One region of the Nonomuraea sp. NPDC050680 genome, then DNA from elsewhere that is predicted to be linked to it. Evidence: riboswitches for the same ligand, from Rfam matches in the RefSeq annotation. Region 1 holds a riboswitch; each other region holds the start of a gene.

Evidence for each region. Region 1 has a riboswitch for cyclic di-AMP ahead of AB0H88_RS19590 (CHAP domain-containing protein). Riboswitches for the same ligand answer to the same signal wherever they lie in the genome.
Region 2: it holds a riboswitch for cyclic di-AMP, as region 1 does, so the genes downstream of both, AB0H88_RS40820 (NlpC/P60 family protein) here and AB0H88_RS19590 (CHAP domain-containing protein) in region 1, are expected to answer to the same signal.
Region 3: it holds a riboswitch for cyclic di-AMP, as region 1 does, so the genes downstream of both, AB0H88_RS02130 (CHAP domain-containing protein) here and AB0H88_RS19590 (CHAP domain-containing protein) in region 1, are expected to answer to the same signal.
Region 4: it holds a riboswitch for cyclic di-AMP, as region 1 does, so the genes downstream of both, AB0H88_RS13730 (hypothetical protein) here and AB0H88_RS19590 (CHAP domain-containing protein) in region 1, are expected to answer to the same signal.

What each region holds. Positions count from the first base shown of each region.
Region 1 is NZ_JBFAIF010000004.1:862,747-870,241, reverse strand. It holds gene AB0H88_RS19620 (RNA polymerase sigma factor) at 1-1,227, opposite strand, end outside; gene AB0H88_RS19615 (YciI family protein) at 1,294-1,725, opposite strand; gene AB0H88_RS19610 (hypothetical protein) at 1,918-2,607, opposite strand; gene AB0H88_RS19605 (NmrA/HSCARG family protein) at 2,686-3,567, opposite strand; gene AB0H88_RS19600 (helix-turn-helix domain-containing protein) at 3,655-4,212, shown strand; gene AB0H88_RS19595 (hypothetical protein) at 4,333-4,497, opposite strand; gene AB0H88_RS19590 (CHAP domain-containing protein) at 4,734-5,432, opposite strand; cyclic di-AMP (ydaO/yuaA leader) riboswitch at 5,444-5,583, opposite strand; gene AB0H88_RS19585 (Gfo/Idh/MocA family oxidoreductase) at 5,701-6,654, opposite strand; gene AB0H88_RS19580 (aldo/keto reductase) at 6,674-7,495, opposite strand, start outside.
Region 2 is NZ_JBFAIF010000019.1:101,692-109,186, reverse strand. It holds gene AB0H88_RS40830 (hypothetical protein) at 1-695, shown strand, start outside; gene AB0H88_RS40825 (amino-acid N-acetyltransferase) at 718-1,275, opposite strand; cyclic di-AMP (ydaO/yuaA leader) riboswitch at 1,564-1,722, shown strand; gene AB0H88_RS40820 (NlpC/P60 family protein) at 1,728-2,771, shown strand; gene AB0H88_RS40815 (LuxR C-terminal-related transcriptional regulator) at 2,926-3,138, opposite strand; gene lysX (bifunctional lysylphosphatidylglycerol synthetase/lysine--tRNA ligase LysX) at 3,731-5,212, opposite strand; gene AB0H88_RS40805 (hypothetical protein) at 5,360-5,830, shown strand; gene AB0H88_RS40800 (type III pantothenate kinase) at 5,895-6,677, opposite strand; gene AB0H88_RS40795 (L-aspartate oxidase) at 6,681-7,495, opposite strand, start outside.
Region 3 is NZ_JBFAIF010000001.1:440,497-447,991, forward strand. It holds gene AB0H88_RS02125 (YciI family protein) at 1-223, opposite strand, end outside; cyclic di-AMP (ydaO/yuaA leader) riboswitch at 531-672, shown strand; gene AB0H88_RS02130 (CHAP domain-containing protein) at 934-1,431, shown strand; gene AB0H88_RS02135 (LysE family translocator) at 1,537-2,166, shown strand; gene AB0H88_RS02140 (AAA family ATPase) at 2,253-2,780, shown strand; partial or broken gene AB0H88_RS02145 (transposase) at 2,806-3,069, shown strand; gene AB0H88_RS02150 (RidA family protein) at 3,097-3,873, opposite strand; gene AB0H88_RS02155 (NAD(P)-binding domain-containing protein) at 4,020-4,685, opposite strand; gene AB0H88_RS02160 (helix-turn-helix domain-containing protein) at 4,776-5,138, shown strand; gene AB0H88_RS02165 (TIGR01777 family oxidoreductase) at 5,607-6,500, shown strand; gene AB0H88_RS02170 (peptidase E) at 6,551-7,288, shown strand; gene lipB (lipoyl(octanoyl) transferase LipB) at 7,327-7,495, shown strand, end outside.
Region 4 is NZ_JBFAIF010000003.1:535,133-542,627, reverse strand. It holds gene AB0H88_RS13750 (hypothetical protein) at 1-98, shown strand, start outside; gene AB0H88_RS13745 (roadblock/LC7 domain-containing protein) at 128-502, shown strand; gene AB0H88_RS13740 (hypothetical protein) at 521-892, shown strand; gene AB0H88_RS13735 (alpha/beta hydrolase) at 1,045-1,890, opposite strand; gene AB0H88_RS13730 (hypothetical protein) at 2,016-2,795, opposite strand; cyclic di-AMP (ydaO/yuaA leader) riboswitch at 2,978-3,113, opposite strand; gene AB0H88_RS13725 (DUF5302 domain-containing protein) at 3,278-3,478, opposite strand; gene AB0H88_RS13720 (aldo/keto reductase) at 3,682-4,539, opposite strand; gene AB0H88_RS13715 (MarR family winged helix-turn-helix transcriptional regulator) at 4,610-5,038, opposite strand; gene AB0H88_RS13710 (glucose 1-dehydrogenase) at 5,106-5,918, shown strand; gene AB0H88_RS13705 (nuclear transport factor 2 family protein) at 5,921-6,307, shown strand; gene AB0H88_RS13700 (YbaB/EbfC family nucleoid-associated protein) at 6,337-6,654, opposite strand; gene AB0H88_RS13695 (hypothetical protein) at 6,664-7,495, opposite strand, start outside.

The sequences.
Region 1 (7,495 bases):
CTCTCGCAGCAGGGTGCGCTCCCGGGCGTTGCGGGTCATGGCCGCCGCCCGTTCGAACTCGGCGCGCGCCTCATCCTGTCGCCCCACCTTGACCAGCAGATCCCCGCGTACGCTCGGCAGCAGGTGATAACCCTTCAGCGCCGGTTCGTCGACCAGCTGGTCCACCAGCTCGAGCCCGACCGCGGGACCGTACGCCATGGCGAGCGCGACCGCCCGGTTGAGCTCGACGACCGGGGACCGCGACATCCGCGCCAGCGCCTCGTAGAGGGTGGCGATGGCCCGCCAGTCGGTCTCTTCGGGGGTGAGCGCCCTGGCGTGACAGGCGGCGATGGCGGCCTGCAGCACGTACGGGCCCAGGTCGCCGCCGAGGTCCTCGGCCCGCTGGAGCGCGTCCAGGCCACGGCGGATGAGCAGGCGGTCCCAGCGGCCCCGGTTCTGCTCCAGCAGCAGGATCGGCTCGCCGGACGGGCCCACCCGGGCAGCCGCGCGCGACGCCTGGATCTCCATCAACGCGACCAGGCCGTGCACCTCGGGCTCCTTGGGCATCAGCCCGGCCAGCACCCGGCCGAGCCGCAGCGCGTCCTCGCAGAGCCCCGGCCGCATCCAGTCGTCACCGGCCGTGGCCGAGTAGCCCTCGTTGAAGATGAGGTAAATGACCTCCAGGACCGACGACAGGCGGCCGGCTAGCTCCTCGCCCTGTGGCATCTCGAACGGAACCTGCTTGTCGGCCAGCGTCCGCTTGGCCCGTACGATCCGCTGCGCCACCGTCGGCTCCGGGACCAGGAACGCCCTGGCGATCTCGTCGGTGCTCAACCCGCCGAGCACCCGCAGCGTGAGCGCCACCCGGGCCTCCGTGGACAGCACCGGATGGCAGGCCGTGAACACCAGCCGCAGCAGGTCGTCCTCGATCTCGTCAGTGCCGGGCAGCTCCTCGTCGGCGCCCGGCTCCTCCGACAGCTCGCGGCCCATCTCGGCCAGCTTGCGCGCGTAGCGTTCCTGCCGGCGTAGCAGATCGATGGCGCGGCGCTTGGAGACGGTCATGAGCCAGGCCCCGGGATTGCCCGGCACCCCCGACTCCGGCCACTGCTCCAGCGCCGCGACCAGCGCGTCCTGGGCCAACTCCTCGGCCAAACCGAGGTCGCGCACGAGCCCGGTCAGGCCGGCGATGAGCCGCGCCGCCTCCATCCGCCAGACCGTCTCGATCGCCCGATGCGTGTCGGAAGCCATCACGTGGCCATAAGACCAGCCCGCCCCATCTCCCGCAAGCCGGGGCCTGGGGCTTGGGGGCGGCTTCTATTGTCCGGCGGAACCCGTCAGGCGCTCGCGCAATGCCGCCTCGCGTTCGGCCGCCTCGGGAGTCATCGACTCGTCCGGCAGGTCGGAGGCGTCGAACACCTGCCAGACGTCCAACCCGACCCCCTCATGCCCACCGGGAACCGGCACCCGCAGCGCCCATTCGATGGCCTCTTCCCGGGACTTGACCTGGATCAGCCAGAACCCGGCGATGAGCTCCTTGGCCTCGGCGAACGGCCCGTCGAGCACCGTCGCCTTGCCGTCCTTGGTATAGGCGATCTGCGCACCGTGGGAGCTGGGGTACAGCCCCTCGGCGGCCAGCAGCACCCCCGCCCTGGCCAGGCTCTCGTTGTAGGCGCCCATCGCGTCGACGAGCTCCTGGCTGGGCAGCGCCCCGGCCTCGGTCGCCTCGTTCGCCTTCCCCACGATCATGAACTTCACGATCCGCCTCCTTCACTCTCACGAACGCCACTCTCACGAACGCCACTCTCACGAACGCGTCGAACGGTCAGACCCCGAATCGACACGTGAGCAGAATTCTTTACCAGGAGACGTCGTAGGCGGTCACCGGCGCCGCGAACCAGGACCGGCGCCTTCGGTCCTGCGGCGGTAAGAAAAGGCGATCTACCTACCAAGCGAGGACGCGGACAGCTTCCTGGCCATGATCCGGGCTTGGGATCCGCCGTAGTCCGATTCCCGCCAGTTCTTGCGGTAGTAGGGGAGGGCGTAGACGGCCAGTGACCTGCCCTGCCGCATGACGGTGCCGGTCATGGCGGAGGCGACTTGGAAGACATTCACCAAGAACGCCTCGTCGCCGATATGGGCGGGTCTTGTGGTGAAGGTGAAGGAATCGCGATTCCGCTTGCCGCACCGGCGCAGTTCTGATCGCAGGCTCTTGATGGCCGTACTGGCGGCCATCTCGTCCTGATAGACGATCAGCTGCTCGGCGTAATCGCCGTCCCACATCACGCTTCTGCCGGTGATGGTCCGTGCCGCCTGGCGGTCTTTGTCCGCTCGCTTTTCGACCCCGCAGGGATTGATCAGCAGCGGCGCGCTCCGACGATCGCTGAACTTCCAGGACATCCGGCCGATCTTCTTCTCGAACTTTTTCCTGGTCGTCTTGCTCTCGTAGAGCAAGAACCCCTTGGGGACGCCCGAACGCATGACCTCGGCGGCCGGGGCGGCTGCCCCGTCCGCCGCGCGGGCGGGCACGCCGGAGCCGATCAGGACCACGAAGGCGACCGCAGCCGCAGGCAACAGCACGGCTGCGCGAGTCCGCCCGGACCGCGGTGGGATCTCGCGCAGGGCACCCATGGCCGCTTCTTTCCCTTTAGCAGTGACTGTCATCTAGGAAATGAGATGCGGAAACCAGGCGATTTGTTGAGAGCGCGGTCAGGAGGCCGCGAACAGGGCCGCGAACAGGGCCTTGCCCTCGCGCTCCAGCCACGTCTCGAAGTCCATCAGCCCCGGGTGCAGGGCCCGCAGGGCGGGGATGTCCGCCTGCCAGCCCGCGAACGACTCCATCGACTCCATGTCGCTCTGCCTCAGCCCGAGCTCCGCCCGCCGTTCCGCCGGGATGGGCTCGACGTTCACGGGACGACCGGTGGCGCGGGCGATCGCGGCCACCAGGTCGGCGCGGGACAGCTCGTCACCGGCCAGCTCCAGCGCCAAGCCGAGGTAGCGGTCCGGGTCGCCGAAGGCCAGCGCGGCGAACGCGCCGATGTCGGTGACGGCGATGAGCTGGACCATCGCCTTCGGCGGGATGAGCCGGACGAGCGCCCCTTCGCCGGTCACGCCGTAGTGGGGCCCGGTGTGGTTCTCCATGAACATGACCGGGCGCAGGATCGTGGCCGGCAGGCCGAGCGACCTGATGTGGCGCTCGATCTCCCACTTGGTGTTCCAGTGGGAGATCGAGGTGTCCCGGTCGGCGCCGCCGACCGAGGCGTAGACGAGGTGCCGTACGCCGGCCTCGTGCGCGGCGTCGGCCACGTTGACGCCGAGCCGCACCTCCTCGGCGACCCCGTGCGGTGGACCGGCGGCCGGCTGCACGCTGAACACGCCGTAGGCGCCGCGCACCGCCTCCGCCAGCGACTCGCGGTCGCCCATGTCACCCGGTACGAGCTCGGCACCCGCCTTCGCCAGCCGCCCGGCCGCCGCGGTGTTCGGGTCGCGTACCAGGGCTCTGACGTGCCAGTCCGCCGCCAGCAGCGCGCGTGCGGTGGCGCCGCCCTGCTGGCCGGTGGCGCCGGTGACGAGCACGGTTCGATCGGTCATGGCATCTCCTTGGTAGATTATGCGGAGCGATGCTCCGAAATCTACGGAGCACTGCTCCGCTTGTCAATGTCAAAGGAGAGCCCTGCCGTGCCCGAGGCGCTTCGCGCGGATGCCCGTCACAACCACGACCAGCTCCTGACCGCCGCCCGCGCGGCATTCGCCGAGCACGGCACGGAGGCGTCGCTGCGCGACATCGCCCGGCGCGCCGGTGTGGGGATCGGTACCCTCTACCGGCACTTCCCGACGCGCGAGGCGCTGCTCCAGGCGCTCATGCGCGACCGCTTCGACGCGCTGGGCCGCCGAGCCGCCGGCCTGCTCGCCGAGCCGTCGCCGCGCGACGCGCTGCTCACCTGGCTCGCGGAGGTGGCGGCCGGGTCGGCGACCTACCGCGGGCTGCCGGAGTCGGTCATGGCGGCGTTGCGGGATGAGAGCTCGGAGCTGCACGCCTCGTGCGCCGCGATGCGGGCGGCGGGTTCCCGCCTGCTGGAACGGGCCCAGGCGCAGGGCGCCGTCCGGGCGGACATCACCACGGAGGAGCTGCTGGCGCTGGCCGCCGGGGTGGCGTGGGCGGGCGAGCAGTCGCCGGGTCACCCGCAGATGGCCCAGCGCCTGCTGTCGCTCGCCATGACCGGCCTGGCCCACTGACGGCCACCTACTGTCTGGTCCTTCTGGTGGGGCTGCCTTCCCCGATCCGTGGGATCCAACGCCGATCTCCCCGCGAAGCCGTGGCGTCGCGGGGAGATCGGCCGGGGGCCCGGTCTTGCGTCAGATGTGCTCGGCGGGGTTCGCCGGGAGGTAGAAGTTCCAACTGCCGTGTCCCTCGTGGGCGCCGCCCGCGGGGCAGTGCCCGTTGTCGGGGCGGCCATTCCACCAAAGGGTGTAGCACTTGTTGCAGAAGCGCCAGTTGTCCTGCTGCGTCGTCGGTGACATGTCCCCTCCTCCAGTATCGAGAACCGGCTCGCTGTCCGGCCACCGTCAGTGTCTGAGGTGACGGCAGACCCGTGACATCCCCAAACTTGGGGGTTGCGGTCGGATGGGCAGATAAGGCAGCCATGCGCTGTTCGGCCCAACCTGGGAAGACGCACGCACGCCAGGAAAGACACCGACGAGCGCGCGTCCAGAAGGACGCGCGCTCGTCGGCAGGAGAGCCCTCGATCAGGAAGTCGTCAGGCGCCGTAGTTCGGGTAGCCGTAGCCGACGACCTGGGATGTCGGCCGGACGCGCTGCTGGACGCTGCCGTTGCCGGTGTTGCCCTCAATCGTGGAGATCGTCCCGTTGTGGTTGTCCTTGACGACGAACCCGACATGCTCGATGTCGTCCAGGCTCTTGCTGCCGCCCCACGAGAAGAACACCACGGCACCCGGCTTCGGGGTCGTGCCCCAGCGGTTGTTGCCGGCGAACCACTTCGCGTGCTCGACCGTGTAGGCGTCCCAGCCGATCATGCTGCGCGCGCCGGACTGGTCGCCGACCCACGAGACGAACATCGAGCACCAGGCGGCGTTCAGGTAGTCCGCCCGGGTGCCGCCGTCGCGCCTGAGGGTCTCCAGGGCGCGGGGGGAGTTCATGTACCACTTCTGGAACTTGGTGCCGCCTCCGTAGGCGTTCTCAGAGGTGCCGACCTGGGCCTTGGCCAGCGCCAGAACCCGCGAGACCGTGGCCCTGGCCTTGATCTCGCTCTCCGGGTGGCTCTTCGCGGCGGAGGCGGCGTGCGCCGGAGCCGCGACCGCGGGGGCCGGAGCGTGGGCGGCGAGGGTGTCCGCGTGGGCGGCGGACTGGCCGGCGAGGGCGGCGGCCGCGACGCTCACGCCGAGGACGGCGTGAGCGAAGGTCGACTTGGTGGCACGAAAAAGATGGGACTTGGCCATCGAGGGGGTACTCCTTGCTTCCATGCCGCTTACCGGGTTAGCTGACGGGTTCGGACGTGGAAGCTGTCCTACGGCACGTGACGTGCCGATACACCCCAAAAGGACGGTGGGTCCCCGGTTCCGCGCGAGGCGGATTCAGCGGTCACAGGACGGTCCTGTGATGCCTTGTGCGATGGTCTGGCAACGAACGGACAAACCGGACGTATGCCTCATATGACCACAAAGGTAATGCAAGTGGCAAGGGTCTTACAAATGGATAAACCGCCAGCTAAGAGAGCTGCTCCCTCGCGTCGGCCAGAAGCCCCATCATGGCAAGGCTTTCGTCAAGTGGCATGATCGCGGATTCGGTCCTGCCTTCGGCCATGGCGTCCCGTACCTCGCGCACCTCGCCGGCGTACCCGTTGTCCGCCGGATCGAGTACGAGCTCCTCCGTCTCCATCGACGGCCCGCTCAGCACGACCCGCTCAGGAGCCCAGAACGGCGCCTCGAGGTGGGCGCGCATGTCGGTGCCCACCACGAGGGCGTCGTTCGCGTACGGACCCAGCAGCGAGCACTCCACCAGAGCCCGCCTGCCGCCCGGATAGACCAGCACCCCGCCCGCCTCCGCGTCCACTCCTGAGGGCGCCAGCGAGCCCGTGACGTGCATCCGTGAGGGCATCCCGAGCAGTAACTGCGCCAGCCCGAACGAGTAGACGCCCAGGTCGAGCAGCGCCCCGCCGCCCAGCTCCGGCGCCCACAGCCGGTGTGCGGGATCGTACGGGTGCCTGAAGCCGAACGACGCCTGGACCGAGCGGATCTCCCCGAACCGGGGATCGGCGGCCACCCGCTGGATGAGCGGATTGAATCGGGTCCACATGGCCTCCATCAGAAAAACCCCGGCTTCGCGCGCCAGGCGGACCATCCGCTCGGCGTCGGCGACGGAGGCGGCGAGCGGCTTCTCGCACAGCACCGCCTTGCCCGCCGCGATCGCCGCCTCGGCGACCTCCAGGTGCTGGGCGTGCGGGGTCGCCACGTAGACCGCGTCTACGCCGGGGTCGGCGCACAGTTCCGCGTACGAGCCGTACGCCGACTCGGCGTCCAGCGCCGAGGCCAGCGCCCGCGCGCGGCCGAGGTCGCGCGAGCCGACGGCGGCCACCCGCATTCCTGGCTCAGCGGCGATGACCGCCCCGACCTTTGCCGCGATGACGCCTGTGGCCGCGATACCCCATGAGAGATCCTTCATGAGGAAAGATCGTAGGGAATCACCCCATCCAGGCGAAAGTGTCCGGGTTGGGGCCGATGCGGCCGTTCTCCTGGTTCAGCGCGCCGATGGCCGCCATGTCCTCGTTGTCGAGGACGAAGTCGAACACCTCGAAGTTCTCCTTGATCCGCGCCGGCGTGACCGATTTGGGGATCACCACGTTGCCGAGCTGGATGTGCCAGCGCAGCACGATTTGCGCGGGTGTCCTGGCGTGCTTCTCCGACAGCACGGCGAGTGCCGGGTCGCCGAGCAGGCCCTTGCCCTGCCCCAGCGGGCTCCACGCCTCTGTGAGGATGCCGTTGGCCTCGTGGAACTCCCGCAGCCCGCGCTGCTGGAAGTACGGGTGCAGCTCGATCTGGTTGATGGACGGAACGATGTCGGCCTCGTCGATGACCCGGGTGAGCGTCTCGACGGTGAAATTGGACACACCGATCGCCTTGGCCCGACCCTGACGGTAGATCTTCTCCAGGCCGCGCCATGCCTGCAGGTACTTGTTCCGCGCCGGCACCGGCCAGTGGATCAGATACAGGTCCACGTAGTCGAGACCGAGCCGGGACAGGCTCTCGTCGAACGCCTCCTCCGCCCGCTCATGGTCGCTGTTGAAGAGCTTGGTGGTGACGAACAGCTTCTCGCGCGGGATCCCCGAGGCGCGTACGGCCCGGCCGACGCCCTCCTCGTTCCCGTACGCGCTGGCGGTGTCGATATGGCGGTAACCGGCTTCCAGGGCGGCCGTCACGACCTGTTCGGCCTCGTCGCTCGGCACCTGCCAGACGCCGAACCCGAGCTGCGGCACCTGTACGCCGTCGCTGTTGAGTAGTAGCGA
Region 2 (7,495 bases), on a different contig from region 1:
GGCTGCTGGCCCGACGGGGGTTGCTGGCCATAGCCGGGCTGCTGGCCCGACGGGGGCTGCTGGCCGTACTGCTGCTGGCCGTAGCCGGGTTGCGACGGCTGCTGCTGGCCGTAGCCCGGCTGGGACGGCTGCTGCTGCCCGTAACCGGGCTGCTGGCCGTATCCGGGCTGGGATTGCGGTTGCTGGCCGTAACCGGGTTGCGATTGCGGCTGCTGGCCGTATCCGGGCTGGCCGTACTCGGGTTGCTGACCCGAAGCCTGCTGCTGACCGTATCCGGGCTGCTGGCCGTATCCGGGCTGCTGACCGTATTCAGGTTGCTGGCCGTAGCCGGGCTGCTGCCCGTACTGCGGCTGTTGTCCATACTGCGGTTGCTGTGGCTGCTGGCCGTAGCCCTGCTGCTGCTGCTGCCCGTACTGCGGCTGCTGGCCGTAGCCCTGCTGCTGCTGACCGTAGTTGGGCTGCTGACCGTAGGCGTCGTCCGCCCGGTAGCCAACGACCGTCGCATCCGGGTCGGGCTCGCCATAGGGACGGCCCGCGTTGTGATGTCCGTATTCAGTCCCGCCAGGCGCAGAGTTCTCGCCGGATTCGTCCTGTGGATACGGCGGCTGTCCGGTGCTCACCGTGTCACCTCGCTTCGAGTGCGCATGTGGCACGTGTCAGGACACATGCCTGTGCTGCCCAACGTATCGACATAGGTATCAACAATCACCTTTCCCATTAGTCAAGGTCCGCGTCACCCGATGTCAGGTGGAGAAGCATGCGGGTGTTCCCCAGGGTGTTGGGCTTGACGTGTTCGAGGTCGAGGAACTCGGCGACACCCTCGTCGTACGAGGCCAGCAGCTCCGCATAGACCTCGGGTGAGACCGGGGTGCCCTGTACGGGGCGGAATCCATGCCTCGCGAAAAAATCCACCTCGAAAGTCAGACAGAAAACCCGGCGCAGGCCGAGTTCCCGGGCCGTTTTGATCAAGGAGGAGACGATCCGATGCCCGATTCCGAAGCCACGGAACTCCGGATCGACGGCCACCGTGCGAATCTCCGCGAGATCCTCCCAAAGAACATGCAGCGCGCCACAGCCGACCACTTGGCCGCCGCGCTCGGCGATCCAGAACTCCTGCACGTCCTCGTACAGCGTGACGGTGGCCTTCTCCAGAAGCCGGGGTCCAGCGCCCGCGTATGTGTCGACCAGGAGACGGATCGTCCTGACATCCGGCGTGCGGGCACGCCGGACGACGACTTCCGTGTCCGGGACTGTCACTTCGGCGACCTGCTCCATGGGTCTCCAGCGTACAGATCCGATTACGGCCTCCCCCTAACTCTGACGTCTCTCCCATCTCATGACATCTCGTGGTTGATCGAGCACGATGCGGGATCCCTTGGCACACAGGCTTCCATGCCTTGACGAACTTGGTGCAAAAAGGACATAAAGTTTGTTCAGCACCGGCAAGCACGAGATCACCTCGTGACCCTTCGGTTGCGAAACCTCTACAGACTTGGCAGTTCTGGTTGAGCACGAACCCGGAGTGCACTAGTGTCCAGCGACGATGTCACCCACGCGAGCCAGCGTGGAGACACGCCCAATCCCGCAAGGGAGCCGGGGACCCGCCGGTGGCGACCTCATCCCGACGCCACCACCCATGGGGTGAATCCGAGCGAGTCGTTCGGTAGGGCTGCTCCGGCCCGAACCCGTCAGCTAACCCGGTAGGCGCCGATGAGAGGAGCTGGTTGGTGAAGCAGACCCGCGATCGCGAGGGGAAGCCGGCGGGCGCTCACGCCCGCCTTCCGGAGCTCCGGAAGGTCCCCACCCGGTTGGGTGTCATCGCGGCGACCATCGCCACCCTCCTCTTCGCCGTCCCCGTCGGCTCCGCCGTCGCCGATCCCAAGCCCTCCCTGAAGGACCTGTCCAAGCAGGCCGAGGAGCTCCACACCCAGATCGAGACGCTCAGCGAGGAGTTCAACGGTCAGCGGGAGAAGCTCAAGACCGCCAAGAAGTCGGCTGAGGCGGCCCGGAAGACGCTGTCCACCAGTGAGGCCGATCTGGCCGCCAAGCGCGCCAAGGCCGCGATGCTGGCCCAGAACGCCTACATCAACGGCGGCTTCGGCCAGGCACTGAACTTCGCCACCTCCGAGGACCCCGAGAGCTTCCTCGACCGGGCGGCCACCACCTACGCGCTGGAGCAGCAGCAGGGCTTCGAGGTCAACCAGGTGACCACGGCCAGGGCGGCCGCCGAGCAGGCGAGGGCCAGCGCCAAGACGCGCATCGACGAGGTCGAGAAGATCGTCGAGAACCTCGGCACCAAGCGCGACAAGATCACCGCGCTCGTCGCCAAGGTCGAGAGCAGCCTCTTCAAGCGGGCGATCGGCGAGGCGGGCCGTCCCGGCACCCGGGCCTCGCGGGTCAATCTGCCGGTGATCGGCGCCGGCAAGGCCGCCACGGCCGCCAGGTGGGCGCTCACGCAGCAGCTCAAGCCGTACGTCTGGGGCGCCGAGGGGCCGACCTCGTACGACTGCTCCGGCCTCGTGATGGCTGCCTACCAGCGGGTGGGCATCTCACTGCCGCACTACACGGGCGACCAGTGGACGGCCGGACGGCACATCTCCAAGGAGGAGCTGCGCGCCGGCGACCTGGTCTTCTTCTATGGCGACCTGCACCACGTCGGCATCTACATCGGCGGCGGCATGATGGTCCACGCACCGCAGACCGGTGACGTCGTGCGGATCGCGTCCATCGCCCGCCGTCCGTTCGCGGGCGCCGTACGCATCGCCGACTGACCTCCGCGCGCCACAGGCACTCCGACGGCCGACGCTTCGGCCGCCGGCACAGTGACAGCAGGTGCTCTCAGAGCCTAAACCCCCACTCACAGCAGGTGCTCTGGCGGTCGGCTCTCTGACAGCTGGGGCCCTGGCGGCTGGGCCGGTCGAGCGGTCAGATGAGCTGGCGGCGGGCGGCCCAGGCCACGGCCTCGATCGCGGTGGCGACTCCGATGCGGTCGCAGATACCCCGTAGTCTCCGGCGTACCGTGCGCCCGCTGATATCCAGTCGTCTGCCAACGCGATCAACCGTGACCCCCTTGGCAAGCTCCGCCAGCAACGCAAGATCCGCGTGGCTGAGCTCGACGCTCTCAGTGAGCACATACATCGGGAGCCCTCCCCCCAACAGCAGAACTCGAGACGTCTATGTCCGAGCAGGACTGCTGTTCGTCTCGCAGACGGTAAACGCATTCTGGAAAGGTCGTCAAGCCAGCGAATACCGCCCTCTGACCATCGCCATTGACATGATCCGCTGTATGTGAAGTACTCCCCATATGTCGGCACACTTCGGGGCCAGATGAGGGATCACAGCCGTCCTTACAACGGCTCCGGCGCGAGCCCCGCGGACTCGCTGGACTTCGATCCATGGAACGCGAATATTATTCGCACTTCATAGGCGCGATATCGGAAATGTGGCTGCTTGCGGCCGGGTCGGCAGGGCGCGCCAAGGAGTATGAACGGTTCAGGCACCGGAGGAAGGCGTCGTCCATCGCGGCCCGTCGCGGGCGGCCGAGAGATCGCTTGCCCGGCGCGCCGGGCCGCGTCAAGGAACCGGCGAAGGTCGCCGCCCGCGTTCTCCTACTCGCCGCAGGAGACCGGACCGCTGTCAACCCCATCGCCGGCGGTGCCCGTGCGCGGGCGACGCGAACCGGTTCGGCCCGGCGTGGGAGCCGGGCCGACCGCCTTCGGTGACAGGCGGGTCAGTTGGTCGGCTTGACCAGCGGGAACAAGATCGTTTCCCGGATGCTCTTGCCGGTGAAAGCCATGATCATCCGGTCGATCCCGGCCCCCATGCCACCCGTGGGCGGCATGGCGTACTCCAGCGCCTGCAGGAAGTCCTCGTCGAGCTGCATGGCCTCCACGTCGCCCCCGGCGGCCAGCAGTGACTGCTCCACCAGGCGCCGGCGCTGCTCGACCGGGTCGACGAGCTCGGAGTAGGCGGTGCCCAGCTCGGTGCCGAACCCGATGAGGTCCCACTTCTCGGTCAGCAGCGGGTTGTCGCGGTGCTGGCGGGTCAGCGGGGAGGTTTCCAACGGGTAGTCCATGACGAACGTCGGCTGGATGAGCGTGTGCTCGACGAGGGCCTCGAAGATCTCCTGGACGAGCTTGCCCTGGCCCCACTTCGGGTCCCAGTGGATGTCGCGCCCGTCGGCGAATTTCCGGACCTGCTCGAGCGGGGTGTCGGTGGTGACCTCCTCGCCGAGCGCCTCGGACACCGCCCCGTACAGCGTGATGCGCGGCCACTCCGGGATGCCCAGGTCCACCTCGACGCCGTCGTGGACGACCACCGAGGTGCCCAGCGCGGCCAGGACGGCCTTCTGGTACATCCGCTGGGTCAGGTCGGCCATGTCGTTGTAGTCGAGGTAGGTGCCGTACGCCTCGATCATCGTGAACTCGGGGTTGTGCGTGGAGTCCGCGCCCTCGTTGCGGAAGTTGCGGTTGATCTCGAAGACCTTCTCGATGCCGCCGACCACGAGCCGCTTCAGGTAGAGCTCGATCGCGATGCGAAGGTAGAGCTCCATGTTGTACGCGTTGATGTGGGTCTTGAACGGCCGGGCCGTCGCGCCGCCGTGGATCGGCTGCAGCATGGGCGTCTCGACCTCGAGGTAGCCCTCCTCATGCCAGAAGTCGCGCACCGCGCGCACCGTGGCGCTACGTATGCGGGCCATCTCCCGGGCCTCGTCATTGACGATGAGGTCGACGTAGCGCTGGCGTACGCGGGCCTCTGGGTCGGTGAGGCCGACGTGCTTCTCCGGCAGCGGGCGCAGGCACTTGGCGGTGATCTGCCAGCGGTCGGCCAGGATCGACAGCTCGCCGCGGCGGGAGGTGATGACCTCGCCCTCCACGCCCACGTGGTCGCCCAGGTCGACGTCGCGCTTCCAGGCCGCCAGCGACTCCTCGCCGACCTTGTCGAGCGAGATCATCACCTGTAGGTCGCCGCTGCCGTCGCGGAGTGTGGCGAAGCAGAGCTTGCCGCCCACGCGGTTGAGCATGACGCGGCCCGCGACGCCGACCTTGTCGCCGGTCGCGGTGTCCGGGTCGAGGGCCTGGTATTTCTCCCTCACCTCGGCGTTGGTCGCCGTGCGGGGAAAGGTCACCGGGTAAGGATCGACGCCTTCACTGCGAAGGCGGTCGAGCTTCTCCCTCCGGATGCGCATCTGCTCGGGAAGTTCGTCGCTCACAGCATCAAAGAGTAGGGGATATGGCGAACTGCAAGGGCTCGTCACTTCTCTGCAGGGTGGCTGCAAGAGCTCTCCCTTACCAATGACACATCGAGCTCAGGGGGGAACCGGCAAGGCGCCGGCCCAGGGGGAGCTCAAGGAGAGATCATGATGAAGAAGCTCGCGACCGGCCTCGCCGCCGTCGCCGCCACGAGCGCGCTGGCCCTTGCGCTGCCTTCGGCCGCCAGCGCCAGCACCGCCGACTCCGACTCCTGGGGTCCGGTTTACTCGCAGCACTACCAGGCCAAGGCCTCCGGCTGGGTCAGTGTGGACTGGAACGACGACGACCACGAGTCGAACACGATCACCGTCAGGGGCAAGCTCTGGGACCTGGACCACCGTAGCTACGACGAGGGCGGCAAGTGCGCGTACGTGAAGTTCCAGGCCAGCGACTTCGACGACAACTGGTCGACGGTCTACACCAAGAAGTACTGCGGCTACCCGGCCTTCAAGCGCTTCTCCTTCGACAGCGACGACGTCTCCAGCCTCCGCGTGAAGGTCTGCCAGATCGACCTGCACGGCTCCCACCCGCGCAACTGCGGCAGCTGGAGCGACCTGTACACCGGCGACTCCGAGTAACCGGCCAGGTAGAGACAGTCCACGAACGCAAGCGGCCCCCTCACCCGAGCGGGGGGCCGCTTGTTCATGCCGTGTTCCTGTTGTAGATCAGCCGCAGGCCGATCAGCGTCAGCCACGGCTCGTGCACGTCGATCGAGCGCGACTCGCCCACCACCAGCGCCGCGTGCCCGCCGGTGGCCACCACGGTCACCTCGTCGGGGTCGTCGGCCAGCTCGGCCGTCATCCGCTCGACGATGCCGTCGACCTGGCCCGCGAAGCCGTAGATGATGCCGGCCTGGAGCGCCTCGACGGCGTTCTTGGCGATGACCGAGCGCGGCCTGACCAGCTCCACCTTGTGCAACTGGGCGCCCGCCGCCGCCAGGGCGTCGACGGAGATCTCGATGCCGGGCGCGGTGACCGCACCGATGTACTCGCCCTTGGCCGACACCGCGTCGAACGAGGTCGCGGTGCCGAAGTCGACGATGACGCAAGGGCCGCCGTACTGGTCGATGGCCGCCAGCGCGTTGACGATCCGGTCGCTGCCGACCTCCTTGGGGTTGTCCATGCGAACGGGCACGCCGGTACGTATGCCCGGCTCCACGATCACCGCGGTCACGTCGCCGTAGTAGCGGCGGCACATCTCGCGCATCTCGTTGAGCACACTCGGCACGGTCGAGCAGATCGCGATGCCGCTGACATCGGCCCCCTTGAGCAATGGAGACTGGGTGAGCAGCCCTTGAAGCACGACCGCGATCTCGTCGGCTGTGCGGCGGGCGTCCGTGGCCAGCCGCCAATGCTCGATGACTTCCTCGCCCTCGAACAGGCCGAGCACCGTGTGCGTGTTGCCGACGTCGATCGTGAGCAGCATCGATTACCCCCGTAGATCCAGTGCGATGTCGAGGGCCGGCGCCGAATGCGTGAGGGCTCCCACCGCAAGGTAGTCAACGCCAGTTTCGGCCACAGCGCGGGCCGATTCCAAGGTCAACCCTCCACTAGCCTCAAGCTTCGCCCGATTTCTCACGATGTGGACGGCTTGGGCGGTCTCCTCGACCGTGAAGTTGTCGAGAAGGATCTCCTCGGCGCCTTCTTCGAGCACCGGGCCGAGCTGGTCGATCCGGTCCACCTCCACCTCGATCGGCAGCTCCGGATAGCGCTCTCTCACCGCGCGGAACGCCTCGGCCACGCCGCCGGCGGCGACCACGTGGTTGTCCTTGATCAGCGCCGCGTCCGACAGGGACATTCGGTGGTTGACGCCGCCGCCGCGGCGCACCGCGTACTTCTCCAGCGCCCGCAGGCCGGGCAGCGTCTTGCGGCTGTCACGCACCCTCGCCCGGGTGCCGCTGACCGCCTCGACCCACCTGCCGGTCAGTGTCGCGATGCCGGACAGGTGCGTGAGCAGGTTGAGCGCGGTGCGCTCCGCCGTCAGCAAGCCCCTGACCGGGCCCTCCACCGTCATCAGTACGTCGCCCGCGCGGACGCGCTCGCCGTCCTTGGCCCGCCGTTCCGTACGGGCCGCGCCCAGCCGGACGAACACCGCCTCGGCCACGGCCAGCCCGGCGACGATGCCGTCCTTGCGGGCCACCACGTCCGCGATCGCGCGCTGCTCCGCCGGAATGGTGGCCAGGCTCGTCACGTCGCCCGCCTCCTGCAGATCCTCGGCGAGCGCCCGGTCGATCAGCGCGTCGA
Region 3 (7,495 bases), on a different contig from region 1:
CGCAGACGCCGGCGATGACTTCCTTGGAGTCGATGAAGGGGCCGTCAGTGACCACGTCGCCGCGCAACGAGGTGGCGGTGTCGGCGGACCGCAGCGCGTACGCTGCGATCATGGCGCCGGAGTCGACGAGATCGTCGGCGTGCCGCTGGCTCGCCGCCTGCTGCTCAGGGGTGTAGTCGCCGGCTTCGGCGTTGTCGAAGATGAGGATCGCGTACTGGGCCATGAGGGTCTCCCTGGCTGTATGACTGGTCGGTACGCCTCTACGTCGGACGGGCGACGCGATTTCGACAGACCGTAGGCGAACTTTCTCCGGATGCGCCCTGGCACGACATCAACAAGGTGCCCCCGCCACTTGACGGATCGACGAGCTGGGCGGGCCTGGCGTGGCGATTTCATTGCGATGGAATTACCCAGGTCAGGGGTGCGTTGTACCCATCTGTGCGCCTGGCCTAGACAGTGAGCATCCCTCCCGGCCGCGCCGCCAATGTCCGAGTACGGACGTCATACCCATCACATGCATCACAGGAAATCACCTGTGACCGCTGAACCCGCCTGTGCGCGGGACCGGGGACCCATGTCTCGATCGGGGCTAATCGGCACATCAATGTGCCGTAGGGCAGCTTCCACGCCCGAGCCCGTCAGCTAACCCGGTAAGCGGAATGGAAGCAAGGAGTAATCATCATCATCCGCACCCCCAAGATCAACTACGCCAAGATCGCGCTCGGCGCGACCATCACCGCCGCCGCCCTCGGCACCCACACCGCGGCGAACGCCGACACGGCGGCCACGGCCCCCACACGGCACGCCGCCACCGCCCAGGCCGCTCAGGCCGCCCCCGCCACCGCCCAGGCCGCTCAGGCCGCCCCCGCCACCGCCCAGGCCGCTCAGGCCGCCCCCGCCTCCGCGCAGGGCGGCAGGAACGGCGAGGCCAAGGTGAACGTCACCGCCCAGCAGGTCCTGAACCTGGCCAAGGCCCAGGTCGGCACGTCCGAGGACGCCAACGGCGGCGGCACCAAGTTCCAGCAGTGGTACGTGAACTCACCCCGCGCCGCCGAGACCGTCCAGCGTGACGGCGGCACCAGGCAGGACTACCTGAACGCCGCCTGGTGCTCGATGTTCGTCTCCTGGGTCGGCGAGGAGAGCGGCGCCCGCTCCCAGGTCGGCTGGGACGCCTACACCGTGGCCCACGCCAAGTGGTTCGCCGGCAACCACCGCTGGGGCACCGTGGCCAAGCCCGGCGCCGTGGTCTTCTACTCCTGGAGCGGCAGCAAGGACTTGAGCTCCATCAGCCATGTCGGCTTCGTGATCAAGGACAACGGCGACGGCACGATCTCCACGATCGAGGGCAACACCGGCAACGGCAAGGTCGAACAGCGCGTCCGTCCCACCTCCCAGGTCGTCGGCTACGGCTACCCGCGCTACGCCGCCTGACCGTTCCTGATCAGTGAACGTGAGTTGCGCCGGCGTGCCCCGAACGGTGTTGGTCGCGCCGGCCCCGGAGCCGCGCGCCGACACCGGAGGTGGAAAGATCATCACATGCCGATCGATCCGCACCTGCTCGCCGTTTTCACGGCGACCACCATCGTCGCTCTGATCACCCCCGGACCCGACATGCTGTTCGTGCTGGGATGCGGTCTGCGGGGTGGCCCCCGCGCCGGGCTACTGGCGACGGTCGGCGTGATCACAGGTGACGCGTTGTACATCGCCGCGGCCGCCGCCGGGCTCGCCGTACTGCTGACGACGTTCCCGGTCGTGTTCACGGTGCTACGGCTCGCCGGCGCCGCGTACCTGATCTACCTCGGGGTCCAGATGATCCGCAACCGCAAGAACAGCCAGGCCGAGGATCCGGCCAGCCGCGGAATGTCCGGCCGGCGTGCCTTCCTCAACGGTGTGGTCTCCTCCATGGCCAATCCGCAGACGTTCACGTTCATGATCGCCTTCCTTCCCCAGTTCATCGATCCCGCGGCGGGGCCGGTCTGGCTGCAGTTCGCCATCCTCGGCGCCATCCTGATCGTCCTGGAGTTCCTGGCCGACGCGACGGTCGGCGTGCTGGCCGGGCGGATCGGCGGCTGGCTGCGCGGCCGTCAGGCGGTGCGCCGCCGGATCGACGCGGCGACCGGGAGCGTGTTCATCGGTTTGGGCGTCACCCTCGCGGCCGAACGCTGACCGGCTGCGGCCCGGTCGGCGAAGGAACTCGGCCTCCGCCATCCACGTGGCCCCGCCCTGTCGGCCGGCTCTCTATGATCAAGCCGGTGGTAGATCAACCGGCCGGTGGGCTCGCGCCTCTGTACCTGCTCGCGGGCGCTCCCGCCGCGGGAAAGACGACCCTGTTGCCGTACCTGCTGCGGGCGGCGGACGGGCTGGTCGTGATGGACATGGATGAGCTGCTCGAAGACGGCGCGCTGCTCGGGGTGACCATCGCCGACCCGCGGGCCGCTCTCGTGTGGCCCGCGTACGACCGGCTGTGGGCGCGGATCGTCACCATGGTGCGGCGGGCCGGGCATCCGGTGCTGTTGCTGTGCCCTGTCCCCGATCCCCCGGAACTCGCACCGGCGGGACGGTGGGACGATCCGGCCCATTGGGCCGTACTGGACTGCCCCGACGAGGTGCGACTGGACCGCCTGCGGGCGCGCGGCTACGCGCGAGAGTGGATCGAGGACGCGATGGCGGACGCCGCGCAGGCACGCGCGCTGATCCCGATGGTGTTTGCCGAAGAGGGTGAAGACGTAGCCGACCTGGCTGCGCGGATCCTCTTGTGGGCGCGTCACCGTCCTGTGTGACGACAAAGCCCGACGCCATCCAGGCCACGACCAATACCTGCGCCGACGCGGCATCCGCCACACCATCCCCGAGAAGAGCGACAGCCAGGCCGCCCGCCTGCGCAAAGGATCACGCGGCGGACGGCCACCCGCCTTCGATAGGGACCGCTACAAAAAGCGCAACACCGTCGAGAGGGCCATCAACAAGCTCAAACAGTCACGGGCCATGGCCACACGGTATGACAAGCGCGGCTACGTCTTCCTCGGCACCGTCGCTGTCGCAGCCACCGTCCTGTGGCTCCGCTCATGACCGGCCTTCATGACCGGCGGACGGCATTTACCGCGCCGCGACAGCCTCGACTTCCAATAGCCACGCTTCGTCGTAGATACCCGTGATGATGACCGTCAGAGCCGGAGCGTGGTCGCCGAGTACCTCCTGCCGGATGGCGGAGTTCTCCTCCCGATACGCCCTGTCTGACAGGAACGTGGTCACCTTGACCAGGTCGGACAGACCCATCCCGTGATGAGCCAGCGCAGCCGCCAGGTTGGCCCAGACCTGGCGGCACTGCGCGGCAAATCCGTCTGGGAGGCTGCCGTCCGGCGCCACCGGAATCTGTCCGGAGACTTGGACCAGGCGTGCAGGGGCGCTGATCTCGTACGAGTGACGGTAGCCGCCACCACCAGGGACTATTGGGCCAGGGGTAATCATGTGCAGATCTTGACAGCACAGCAAATCCGCAGCAACCGAGATAACCCGCACTGACGACCGCGACGCATTAGCCCGTCCTCTTGATCGCCCGGACAGACCCTCTAGTGCGTCGACCTGGCTGACCGCGGCAAGGCTCTGGGCCGGGCCGCCGACCTCGACGCAGATCACATCCAGCGGCGCGACCCACGAGTCATGGTCGAGGTTGAGCTGGACCAGGGGCTGCCAGGCCCAGCCCGGCACCCCGCCGTCCACCCCGCCCGGTCCGGACAGGTGATGCCACTGACGTCCCGGGCTGGTCTCGGCATACGGGCGCGGATGCGTACTCGCGTCGATCGCGAACGTCAACGCCCGGTCGGCCAGGCGATGAGCCACCAGCAGGTCCCGGACCTTCTCGGCCGTGACCACGCCCTCCGACAGCTGCCGATCATGAGAAAGCGTCTCTATCAGTAGTTAGCGATCTCCGGCAGCGGGTGAGTCATGGCGGGGGTATCAGGGGTGAACCAGAGGGCCGTGAAGGCCGGAGTCACGACCCTCTCCGGTGGGCTGCTGGCTTAGTCGGTCGTCGTCTGTGCTGCTCGAAGGAGTGCCGGATCCACATCGGGAACGGCGAGCCTCGGGTTGTAACCCGCCGCGACGACTCTCATGACGAAGCCGGCGGCCTCCTCCAGTTGCCGGGCGCTGCCGAGCCCACCGACCACCGCGGGCCGGGCACCAAGATCTTGGATAAGCGCCGCAGCGCGATCGAGAGCGCTTGGCTCGTCGCCGCAGATCGCCACGACCGGCGCTGACTCCTGCGGACCCACGTACGGCCACGAGGCTCCTGCGAACAGGTGGAGCGCCTTCACCACGTGTGCACCCGGAGCCGTGTGCGCCACGAGTGCCGCCGCCGAGCCGGATGTCGGCTTCAGCTCACAGGTTGTGTAGTCGACCGGGTTGGTGCAGTCGATCACGGCCTTGCCGGCCAGTGACCCCTCGGGGGCGCCGACGAGAGACAGCGCCGCCTCCAGCCCTTCCCAAGCGACCGCCACCACGAGCACGTCGATCTGAGTTGCGAGTTCTGTGGGGTCGACAGCCTTCGCCATAGGGCCGATCTGGTCGGCGGCCTCCTTGGAGCGCAGGGGGTCGCGCCCTGCCACGAATAGTGAGTGACCTGCCGGAGCCCAGGCTCGGCCGAGCGCGACGGCGAGGTTTCCGGTGCCCAAGATTCCTACGTTCACAGTGATCTCCTCTGTTTCGAGCTGTGTTCCTGGGACGCTACGAACGGAGCTCCTACCGTTTGGTAGGAGACCGATGCGATACTGGGTTTCGTGCTCGAGGGGTCCTGTCAGACATTCGTCTCCGATTGCCAGGTGCGCGCGGCGGCCGAACTCATCAGCCACGCTTGGGATCCTGTCGTGCTCTCGGCCCTGCGCCTGGGGCCAACGCGACGCAAGGAACTGCTCACGACGATCGCGGGAGTCAGCGACAAGGTGCTGACTCAGGCGCTACAACGTCTCCAGGCACGCGGGCTCGTCGTGAGAGACAACAGCGCCGATCAAGCGTCAACGCACACAGGCGCGGTCTACCGGCTCTCCAAGCTGGGGGAATCGTTCACAAACGGCCCCCTGGCGCAACTCGCGCAGTGGGCCGCCGAAAATCAAGACGATCTCGTCGGCCGGTCAGCAACATAATGACCACCAGCGAGTCCGTCAGGGTCGACCGCGTGAAGTCGTTAAACGCAAGACCGTACGGTTGGTGCGTTCACGACCATCCGCCGAACGGCGATGCCGGGGCTGCGCCCAGGACCGCCGCCGTGTCGATCAGCTTCTCTCCCGGTAGGCGCGGCGGACCGCATCGCGGTGGGGGCCCCGTACGGCCGCCCGTTGCCTTGGGCTCGGCCTAGGCATCACCTGCCCCATCTGGACAACAATCGAAGCCGTGGGCGAAGCGCGCGGCGGAGCCGCGTCTCGGGAAGACGCCCGAGCGAAGCGAGGTCCTACAGGGGTCGGGCCCATGGCCCGACTGGAAGCAAACGCCTGAGCCCCGAAAGCGCGAAGCGCCGACCTGCGAAGCCCGTTGTGGCGGGCGGGCATCAGACGGCCGACACTCCAGGCGGGTAACGGGCGGGTGGCGGCAGGCCCTCGGCGTAGTGTGGAGGTATGGCGATCATCGTTACGGGGGCGTCCGGGCTGCTCGGGGGGCCGTTGGTGGACGCGCTTCAGGGGCAGGGGCAGCGGGTTGTCAGGATGGTGCGGCGGCCTCCGGAGAGCGATGAGGAGGCCTACTGGGAGCCTCGGGACGATGTGATCGATCTTTCGGTGCTCGAAGGGGCCGAAGGAGTCGTACATCTGGCCGGAGCGCCCATCGCCGACAAGCGCTGGAGCGAGGCGTACAAGCGCGAGCTGGTGCGGAGCCGGGTCGACGGGACTCGGGTGCTCGTCAACGCGTTGCGGCAGCTGTCCCAGCCTCCTGAGGTGCTCGTGTCGGCCTCTGGGGTGGACTTCTACGGTGATACCGGAGATCGGGTCATCGATGAGTCCCAGGGGAAAGGCACCGGGTTTCTGGCTGATCTGTGCGAGCTCTGGGAAGGTACGGCCAGGGCCGCCGAGGAGATCGGTGTCCGGACCGCGCAATTGCGTACCGGGCTCGTGTTGAGTGGGCGGGGTGGGGCGCTTGGGCGGATGCTGCCCATTTTCAAGATGGGGCTCGGCGCGCCGCTCGGGAGTGGGAAGCAGTACTGGTCCTGGATATCCGAGGACGACTGGGTTCAGGCAGTACTACATATCCTGAAAAATCGGGAATTGGTGGGGCCGGTTAATCTGACTTCGCCCAATCCTGTCAGCAATGCGGAGTTCACCACCACGCTCGGGAAAGCCCTGCGTAAGGGCACCGTGCCGATGCCCGTCCCGGCCTTCGCGCTGAGCATCGGCCTGGGAGAGTTCGCGCGGGAAGGGCTCTTGCCCAGTCACCGGATTCTGCCTGGGAAACTGTCCGGCAGCGGCTACGGATTCACCCATAACCATCTCGACGAGGCCTTGAGCGACATAATCTAGCGCCCTATTCTTAGGTGCTGTTCATCCTTTACCACGCGGGAGATACCAACATGACCAGGTCGGGCCAGTCGCACATTCTTGCCATCGGCGGTGGGTCGTTCCGCCCGACGGCGCGTCACGGTTTTCTGGAGGCGAGCCCGCTGCTGCGCTACGGCCTCGACCTGACCGGCCAGGATCGGCCGAAGCTGGGGCTGGTCGCCACCGCCATGGGCGACGACGCCGACTGGCTGCTGAAGATGTACGGCGCCTTCGCCGGATGGGACGTCGAGCTGAGCCATCTGACGGTGTTTCCGATGCCCAATGTCAAGGATCCGCGGGCGTGGATGCTCGAGCAGGACATGATCTATGTCAGCGGTGGCAGCGTGGCCAACCTGGCGGCCCTGTGGCGGCTGCACGGCTACGACGAGGCGTTCGAAGAGGCCTGGCGGTCGGGCGTGGTGCTGTCCGGGCAGAGCGCGGGCGCGCTGTGCTGGCACGTCGGCGGCAACACCGACTCCTTCGGCCCCGAGCTCAACGTGTGGGCCGACGGTCTGGCCTTCCTGCCCTACTCGTGTGGAGTCCACTACAACTCCGATCCGCAACGCCGGCAGCTGCTGCACCAGTCGGTGGCCAGCGGCGAGCTGCCCGAGGGCTACGCCGCCGACGAGGGCGTGGCGCTGCACTACGTGGGCACCGATTTCATTCAGGCCGTAACCACCGATCCGGCCGGATACGCCTACAAAGTCGAGCATGACGGGGCCGAGGGGGCAAAGGAGTTCCGGATCGAGCCTCGGCTCCTGGCTTCCTGAATTACCCTGGATGGGTGAGGGAACGGCACAATGGACCCATGCGCCCCAAGCACGGGGTCGACCCCCACGCATTGGCCATCGTCCGTCTCGGTGTCGACGTCCCCTACGAGCAGGCTTGGCAGCTGCAACGCTGGGTGCACGGCAAACGGGTGGCCCGGGAGCTGACCGACACGGTTCTGCTGCTGGAGCACGCGCCCGTCTACACGG
Region 4 (7,495 bases), on a different contig from region 1:
GTGCCCCGGGCCTGCCGCTCGGCCCGCCGGTCACGGCGGACCCCACGGACCTGGCCCTGCTGATGCGCCTGAAGAAGGCGCTGGAGGAGCTGACATGAGGTTCCCCCGCCCGCAAAGGAGGCCACCGGTGGAGCTGCGTGAAGAGGTGCTCAGGGAGATGGTTCTCCTGCGCGAACGCACCCCGGACATCAGCGGCAGCGTCGCCTGCACGGTCGACGGCATGAGCATCGCCTGCGACAACGCCGACGGCAGTGGCGAGCAGGTCGCCGCGCTGTCCGCGGCACTGCTCGCGCTGAGCAGGCGAATGACGATCATGACGGGCCAGGGCGTACTGGAGGAGACGCTCATCTCCGGCACCGCCGGCTTCGCCGCCTTCTACGCGGCGGGCCCCACCATCGTCCTCGCAGTCCTGGCTGAGCCCGGCACCAATCTCGGGCTGCTCCGGCTGGAGGGACGCAAGACGGCGGCCAGCGTGGCCGCCATCTCAGCACGGATTCACTGAGCTTGAACGGAGGAAGGCATGGCCAGCATGGACGTCTCTCTCAAGGAGATGATGACGATCGACGGCTCGCTGGGCGCGGTGATCGTCGATCATGGCAGCGGCATGGCGCTGGGGGCGCTCGGCGGCTCCAAGGACCTGGATCTCCAGGTCGCGGCGGCGGGGAACACGGAGGTGGTCAAGGCCAAGCTGCGCACGATGGACTCGCTGGGGCTCAAGGACTCCATCGAGGACATCCTGATCACGCTCGGCGGCCAGTACCACATCATCCGGCCGATCACCGGCCGCGGCGGCAAGGGGCTCTTCCTCTATCTCGCCCTGGACCGGGCGCGGGCCAACCTGGCGCTCGCCCGGCACCAGCTCCGCGGTATCGAGGAGAAGCTGGAGATCTGAGAGATCCGGTGGCTCGCGTCCGGGCGCGGCGGACACGAGCCACCGACCTCCACCGATCCCTGGTACGTCAACTCGTGGTGAGCGTCAGCTCGTGGTGAGCGTCAGCTCGTGGTGAGCGTCAGCTCGTGGTGAGCGTCAGCTCGTGGTGAGCGTCAGCTCGTGGTGAGCTTGGTGATGGCGCCGACGATGTCCGGCCAGAGCGGCCGAGGCAGGTCGTGGCCCATGCCGGGGAACGTCAGCAGCGTGGCACCCGGAATCGCCGCCGCCGTCGCGTGGCCGGCGGCGACCGGGACGAGCGCGTCTGCCTCGCCGTGGATGACCAGGGCGGGCACCCCCAGCGTGCCGAGCCGCTCCGTGCGGTCGCCGGAGGCCAGGATGGCGGCCAGCTGCCGGGTCGTGCCCGGCGGGTCGAAGCACCGGTCGTAGGCCTGGCCGGACAGCCGGAGGATGCGTTCCCGGTCCAGGTCGAAGCCGGGCGAGCCGATCACGGACCAGGTTTTCAAGGACTGGGCGAGCACGGCGTCCCGATCGGTGGGGGGCGCGGCGAGCAGCACCGCGCTGGCCTCCGGCGTGGGCGGGGCCACGTCCGGGCCGGGTGTCGACATGATCGAGGTGAGGGTCAGCACCCGCTCGGGGTGCCGGATGGCGAGCGTCTGGGCGATCATCCCGCCCATCGAGGCGCCCACGACATGGGCGGCGGTCCAGCCGAGGGCGTCCATCAGCCCGGCGGCGTCGTCGGCCATGTCGTCCAGCAGATACGAAGAGGACGTTCCCAGTGCGGGAACGCCCTCGTCGTGCAGGTGTGTGGAGAGTCCGGCGTCCCGGTTGTCGAATCTGACGACGTGATGGCCCTGTTCCGCCAGGAGCTCGCAGAGCTCGTCGTCCCAGTGGATGAGCTGGGCGCCGAGCCCCATGATCAGGAGCAGGGGACGTCCGCCGGGTGAGCCGAAGGTCTCGTACGCGATCTCGATGCCGTTGGCGGCTGCAAGCGTGGTCACGAGGTCAGAATGACATTCTGTTTCCCGGGACGCAAAGACCGCCAGCCCCGGACCTGACGACCATCGAGATCGTCGGCTCCGGATCTGACGGCCGTCAGCAAGACCGTCTTCGGATCTGACGGCCGTCAGCGCCGGACGAGCTTGCGGATCCGGTCGCGGCCGACCGTCACGCCACCGCCGAATACCGCCAGCGCGACCGCCGCGGCGGCGCCACCGATGGCGTTCGACTCGACAACCTTCTTCTCAGCCTTTTCTACGGCGCCGGCCTTTTCTACAGCGCCGGCCTTGTCGGCCTTCTTGGCGGCCACCGGCACAGCCTTGGCGGGAGCGGGCTTGACCGAAGCGGGCTTGTCGCCCTCGGCCACGATCGTCGGGGGCTTGGCGGGGTTGCGGTCCACGACGGCGTACGAACCGGTCGAGAAGGGCAGCGGGTAGTTCTTCTTGCCCGGGCCGCTACCCCACTTGGTGATGACGTACTGGATCTTGATGTGGCCCGCGCCACCGTTGCCGTCCACACCCAGCGTGCTGGAGTTGAAGCTGCCACCGGTCAGGGCGGCGAAGGTCTTGGCGTCGAGGTCGAGCATGACACCGCTGGAGGACGGCACGCCCGGACCGCGGTCGCCGACGAAGAAGGGCATCTTCTTGCCCTTGTAGACGACGTAGCCTTCGGTCATGAGCGGCCAGCTCGGGCTGGCGGCGAGGCCCTTCTGCATGGGCTTGCCGCTGGCCGGCAGTCCGGTGTCCCCGGCGCGGCCGGAGGAGTCGTCCCAGAAGTAGGACGCGGTGGTCGAGCCCTTGAGCAGGACCTTCTTGTCGCCGCCGGTGTCGGCGTGTGCGGCGGTGCCTGCGCCGATGGAGATCGCACCGACTACGGCGGCGGTGAGCATGGCAGATCGAACAGACATGAAGTAGCAAAGTCCTTTATACGGGAACAAGGGGATTGCGCTCGCGAAAGGTGTGCGTAGCCGGGCAAAACGCCAAACGGGCGCTACGCGGAGCGGGGAAGAGCTGGGGGGAAGGTGCCGGTCAGTCGGCGGATGACAACACGCGGGCTGGCGGCACTACGCGGGGGTTACGCATGCGGTAGGTGTCCTCTCCATCTCGCCTACCGGGTTAGCTGACGGGTTCGGACGTGGAGATGCCCTACCGACCGTGGTCGGATTCACCCCTAAGGAACGTTTGGTTCCCCGGTTCCCGCGAGCGGGATTCGGCGCCTGCCGGTTGGTACTCCCCTGTTGAAGCCCCAAAGTCACCGGCTGGTAACTCCATGAACTATAGATACCAAACCGGACAAAGGCAAACATAAGGCCATGAAACGGGCGAAGATCTACCTAGGAGGTCAAGAAAAAAGGGGGTACGGCATGCCGTACCCCCAGAAAAGCCCAGGTCAACCGCCGCTCTTCCGCCTGAAAGAACGCTTGCTGGCGGCGGGCCCGTGAGCGCCGTGAATCTTGGAAGGGTCATTGCCCCTGCCACCCGCGCTCGAGTCGGCGTGCTGGTTACGCTTGCGCTCCAGCGCCTCGCGGAACTTGCGCTTCATCTCGTCCTCGGGAGTTTCGTCGACTTCCGGCTCCGGTGTTTCCGCCATGAGGACCTCCTGGTGTTGGGGACAAGGACAGCTTCGCATGACGGCGCTCAGGACGCGAAACTGGCCTCGACCTTGGACTGCGGGGTTTCCCGGTCGATCCGTGCCCGGGCATGGCGATCAGGGCGACCAGCCGGCCCCAGCCACCTGAAGTCGAGCCAGGAAAGCGTTCAGTGAGGAAAGCGTTCAGTGAGGAAAGCGTTCAGCTAGGAAAGCAGGAACAGCTCCTCGGCGGTGAGGACGAGGTCGGCCGCGGCGACCGAGTCGACGATGCTCTCCGGCCTGCTGGCCCCGGGGATGGGGATCATCACCGGGCTGCGCGCCAGCTCCCAGGCGAGGCAGACCTGCTGCGGCGACACGCCCCGCGCCGCCGCCACCGTGCCGAACGCCGCGTGCTTACCACCGAGCTCCGACGCCGAGCTGATGCCGCCCAGCGGCGACCACGGCAGGAACGCCACCCCGAGCTCCTCGCACAGGTCGATCTCCGGCTCGCTGGAGCGGAACTTCGGCGAGTACTCGTTCTGCACACTGGCCAGCCGCCCGCCCAGGATCTCGTGGGCGAGCCTGATCTGCTCCGGGTTCGCGTTGGAGATGCCCGCCATCCGGATCTTCCCCGCGTCGAGCAGGTCGCGCAGGCCGCCGAGCGTCTCCTCGTACGGCACGGCGGGGTCGGGCCGGTGATGCTGATAGAGCCCGATCGCCTCCACTCCCAGTGCCTTCAAGGAGCGCTCGCACGCCTCGGCCAGGTAGTCCGGCCGGCCATTGACCTGCCAGCCGCCGTCCGGCAGGCGGGTGTGGCCGCCCTTGGTGGCCACGAGTACGTCGCCGGTGTCGCCGCTCCAGCTCGCCAGGGCCTTGGCCACGATCCGCTCGTTGTGACCCACCTGGTCGGCCGACGGCGTGTAGGCGTCGGCGGTGTCGATGAGGGTGACTCCCGCGTCGAGCGCCGCGTGGATGGTCTTGATCGACTGTGCTTCGTCGGGCATGTGACCCGCGACGGACATGGGCATGGCGCCGAGCCCGATGGCGCCGACACGGGCATGGCCAATAGATCGTGTGTTCATGAACCCATCCTCCCCATGGTGCGGAGGTGAGGTCGACGCGGGGCAGGCTGAGCCCGGTCTGGCCGCCTGTCTAGTCGCGGATGTTCCGCGCCAGCTGGGTGAGAATCTCCTCGAACGAGGCGGTCTGCTCCTCGCTGAGCCCCGCGCGCAGGCGGGTGTCGAAGGCCATCGCCACCTCGCGCAGCCGGTGGAACAGCCGCTCCCCTTCCTCGGTCAGCTCGACCACGTGGACGCGCCGGTTGGCGGGATCCCGGCGGCGGGTCAGCAGGCCGCCGCTCTCCATCGCGTTGAGGTGGTGGGTCAGCGTCGCCCCCTGGATGCCCACCGCCTCGGCGAGCTCGCGCTGGTTGCCCAGCTGCCGGGACTTGATCGAGATGAGGATCTGCCACACCGGGGCGGACCCGCCGGCGGAGGCGAGCGCGTCGTCGAAGGTCCGGCTCACGGTCCTGGCGGTACTGGTGAGCAGCAGGCCGATCGGCGGCCGGAAGGGTGGCATCATGCCGCCGAGTTTAGCAGTGACATCTAATCGTTTGACATCTAATGCTTCGATATCTATCGTCAAGGACATGCAGCCAAACCCTTCCCTCAGTGGCAAGGTCGCGGTCGTGGCGGGGGCCAGCCGCGGCATCGGCGCCGTCACTGCTCGCGCCCTGGCCCAGGCCGGCGCCGCCGTGGTGCTCGGCGCCCGCGACACACAGACGGTCGAACAGGTCGCCGCGGACATCCGCCTCGACGGCGGACAGGCGCTGGCCGTGCCCCTCGACGTCGGTGACGCGGCGTCGAGCGAGCGGCTGGTCCAGCGGGCACTGGAGACCTTCGGCCGGCTGGACGCGGCCTTCAACAACGCCACCGACGGGCCGATGCCCGCGCCGCTGGCCGACATCGATCCCGACGAGTTCGACCGGGGCATCCGCACGAACGTGCGCGGCACCTTCCTCGGCATGAAGTACCAGATTCCGGCCATGCTCGCCTCAGGTGGCGGGTCGATCGTCAACATGGCCTCGCTCGCCGGGCTCCAGGGCCACGCGAACCTGAGCGCGTACGTGGCGGGCAAGGCCGGAATCATCGGCCTGACGAAGGTGGCCGCGCTCGACTACGCCGACCAGGGCGTCCGCGTCAACGTTGTCGCCCCCGGGCCGATCCTCACCCACCACCTGGAGGCGGCGGGCGAGGAGGCGCAGCGCCTGGCCGGGCTGTCGACGCCCATGCGGCGCGTCGGCCGGTCAGAAGAGGTGGCCGCGGCGGTCGTGTGGCTCTGCTCCGACCAGTCGTCGTTCATCACCGGAGTGACCCTGCCCATCGACGGCGGGCAGGCGGCGGGCGGCAAGCCCCCGCGCGTGTACCGCCAGGGCCGGCCCATGGAGAGACAGGAGATCTGACCATGACCATCGACCAGCGACTCGACGGACTCAGCAGGCAGTGGATGGAAGCCGAGCGCCGCGGCGACGCCGAAGCGCTCGACGCGCTCGCCGTGCCCGACTTCACCCTCGTGGGGCCGCTCGGCTTCATCCTGAACAAGGACCAGTGGCTGGCCCGCTACCGCGGGGGCGGCATGGTCACGCACGAGATGAGCTGGGCGGAGGTCACCGTACGGGAGTACGGCGACACGGCGGTGGCCATCGGCGTGCTGGCGCAGCGCGCCGCGTTCCAGGGCACGCCGGCCGACGGGCGCTTCCGCGTCACCCAGATCTCGGTCAGGGTCGGGGACCGGCGCCTGCTGGCGGGCCTCCACTACAGCCCGATCGCGGCCCCACCGGCACGTCCCTGACCCCGCGACACCGGCGGCCGGGCTCGACGTCAGCGGCCGGGCTCCTCGAAGAGGGCCTGGGTGGCGGTGAAGGTCTGGGCGGTCACGTCCTCCTCGGCCTGCCGGGCCGCCTCCATGAGGGCCTCGGACAGCGCCTCGGAGCCCAGCCGCATCGCTCGCGGCGCGATGTGCACGCTCGCCAGCCCGCCGCTGGGCAGGACCTCGACCGCCACCTGCCCATCTGCCGCCACACCGCGACCCCTGGCCGACTCCAGCCGGCGCCCCACCTCCTCGAACTGAGCCGTCTGTGCCGCTAGCTGCGCCAGCGCCCGGTCGATCTCCGGATCGCCGCTCCTGGGTATGGTCATGCCGGCTCCTTATCGGTGGAGGATGAACGCCCGGGGGGCGTGCGCCAAAGCGGATCGGAGCGACCCTTGGACGGACATGTCCCCGTTGGCGACCAGCGCGTAGAGGGTCGCCGCCGACGTGGTCCGCCGGAAGAAGTTGCCCATGGGACCGGTGCCGAGCATGGTCTCGGTGAACCTCGTGGCCGGGATGAACTTGCGTACGTCGCGCAGGGCCTTGATGCCGCCGTCATAGGCCAGTTCGGCGACGAAGTGCTTGCCCGCGTACTCCCACAGGTTGCCCATCGGCTGGCCGGTGGCGGCGGAGCTGGCCGCGTGCACGCCGGTCTTCACCGTGGCCCACACGAGCGAGTCGGCCACGGCGTCGAGCCCTTCACGTACCGCGTACGTGCCCACGTTGAACTTGCCCGCCTTCGCGGCCAGGATCGTCTTCATCAGCTTCTGGAAGATCGTCTTCTCCAGCCTGGCCCGCGCCACCAGCCACTTGAACACGCCCTCGGCCGCGATCCTGGCCGCCGGGTAGAGATAGCCGAACATCAAGGTGAACGCCATGGCGGCCAGCTGGGTACCGATGATCTTGAGCTGATCCCGGTGTTCCTCCACCGCGTCGGCGTAGTCGTCGCAGCCGTCGGCCAGCTCGTTCAGCGCCGCCCCCATGGCGGCGTAGCGAGGGGCGAGCTGGTCGGGCCACACGTCCGCGAAGCGGTCGACCGACCGGCTGTCGTTCGTCTTGAGCACACCCGCGACCCCGCTCTCCGTGTGCTGCGCGAGCGTGCCGATCGCCTTGGCGAACGCGCGCAACTCCGTCGCGCGCGTCCGCAGGTTGGACACGTCGGCCACGGGC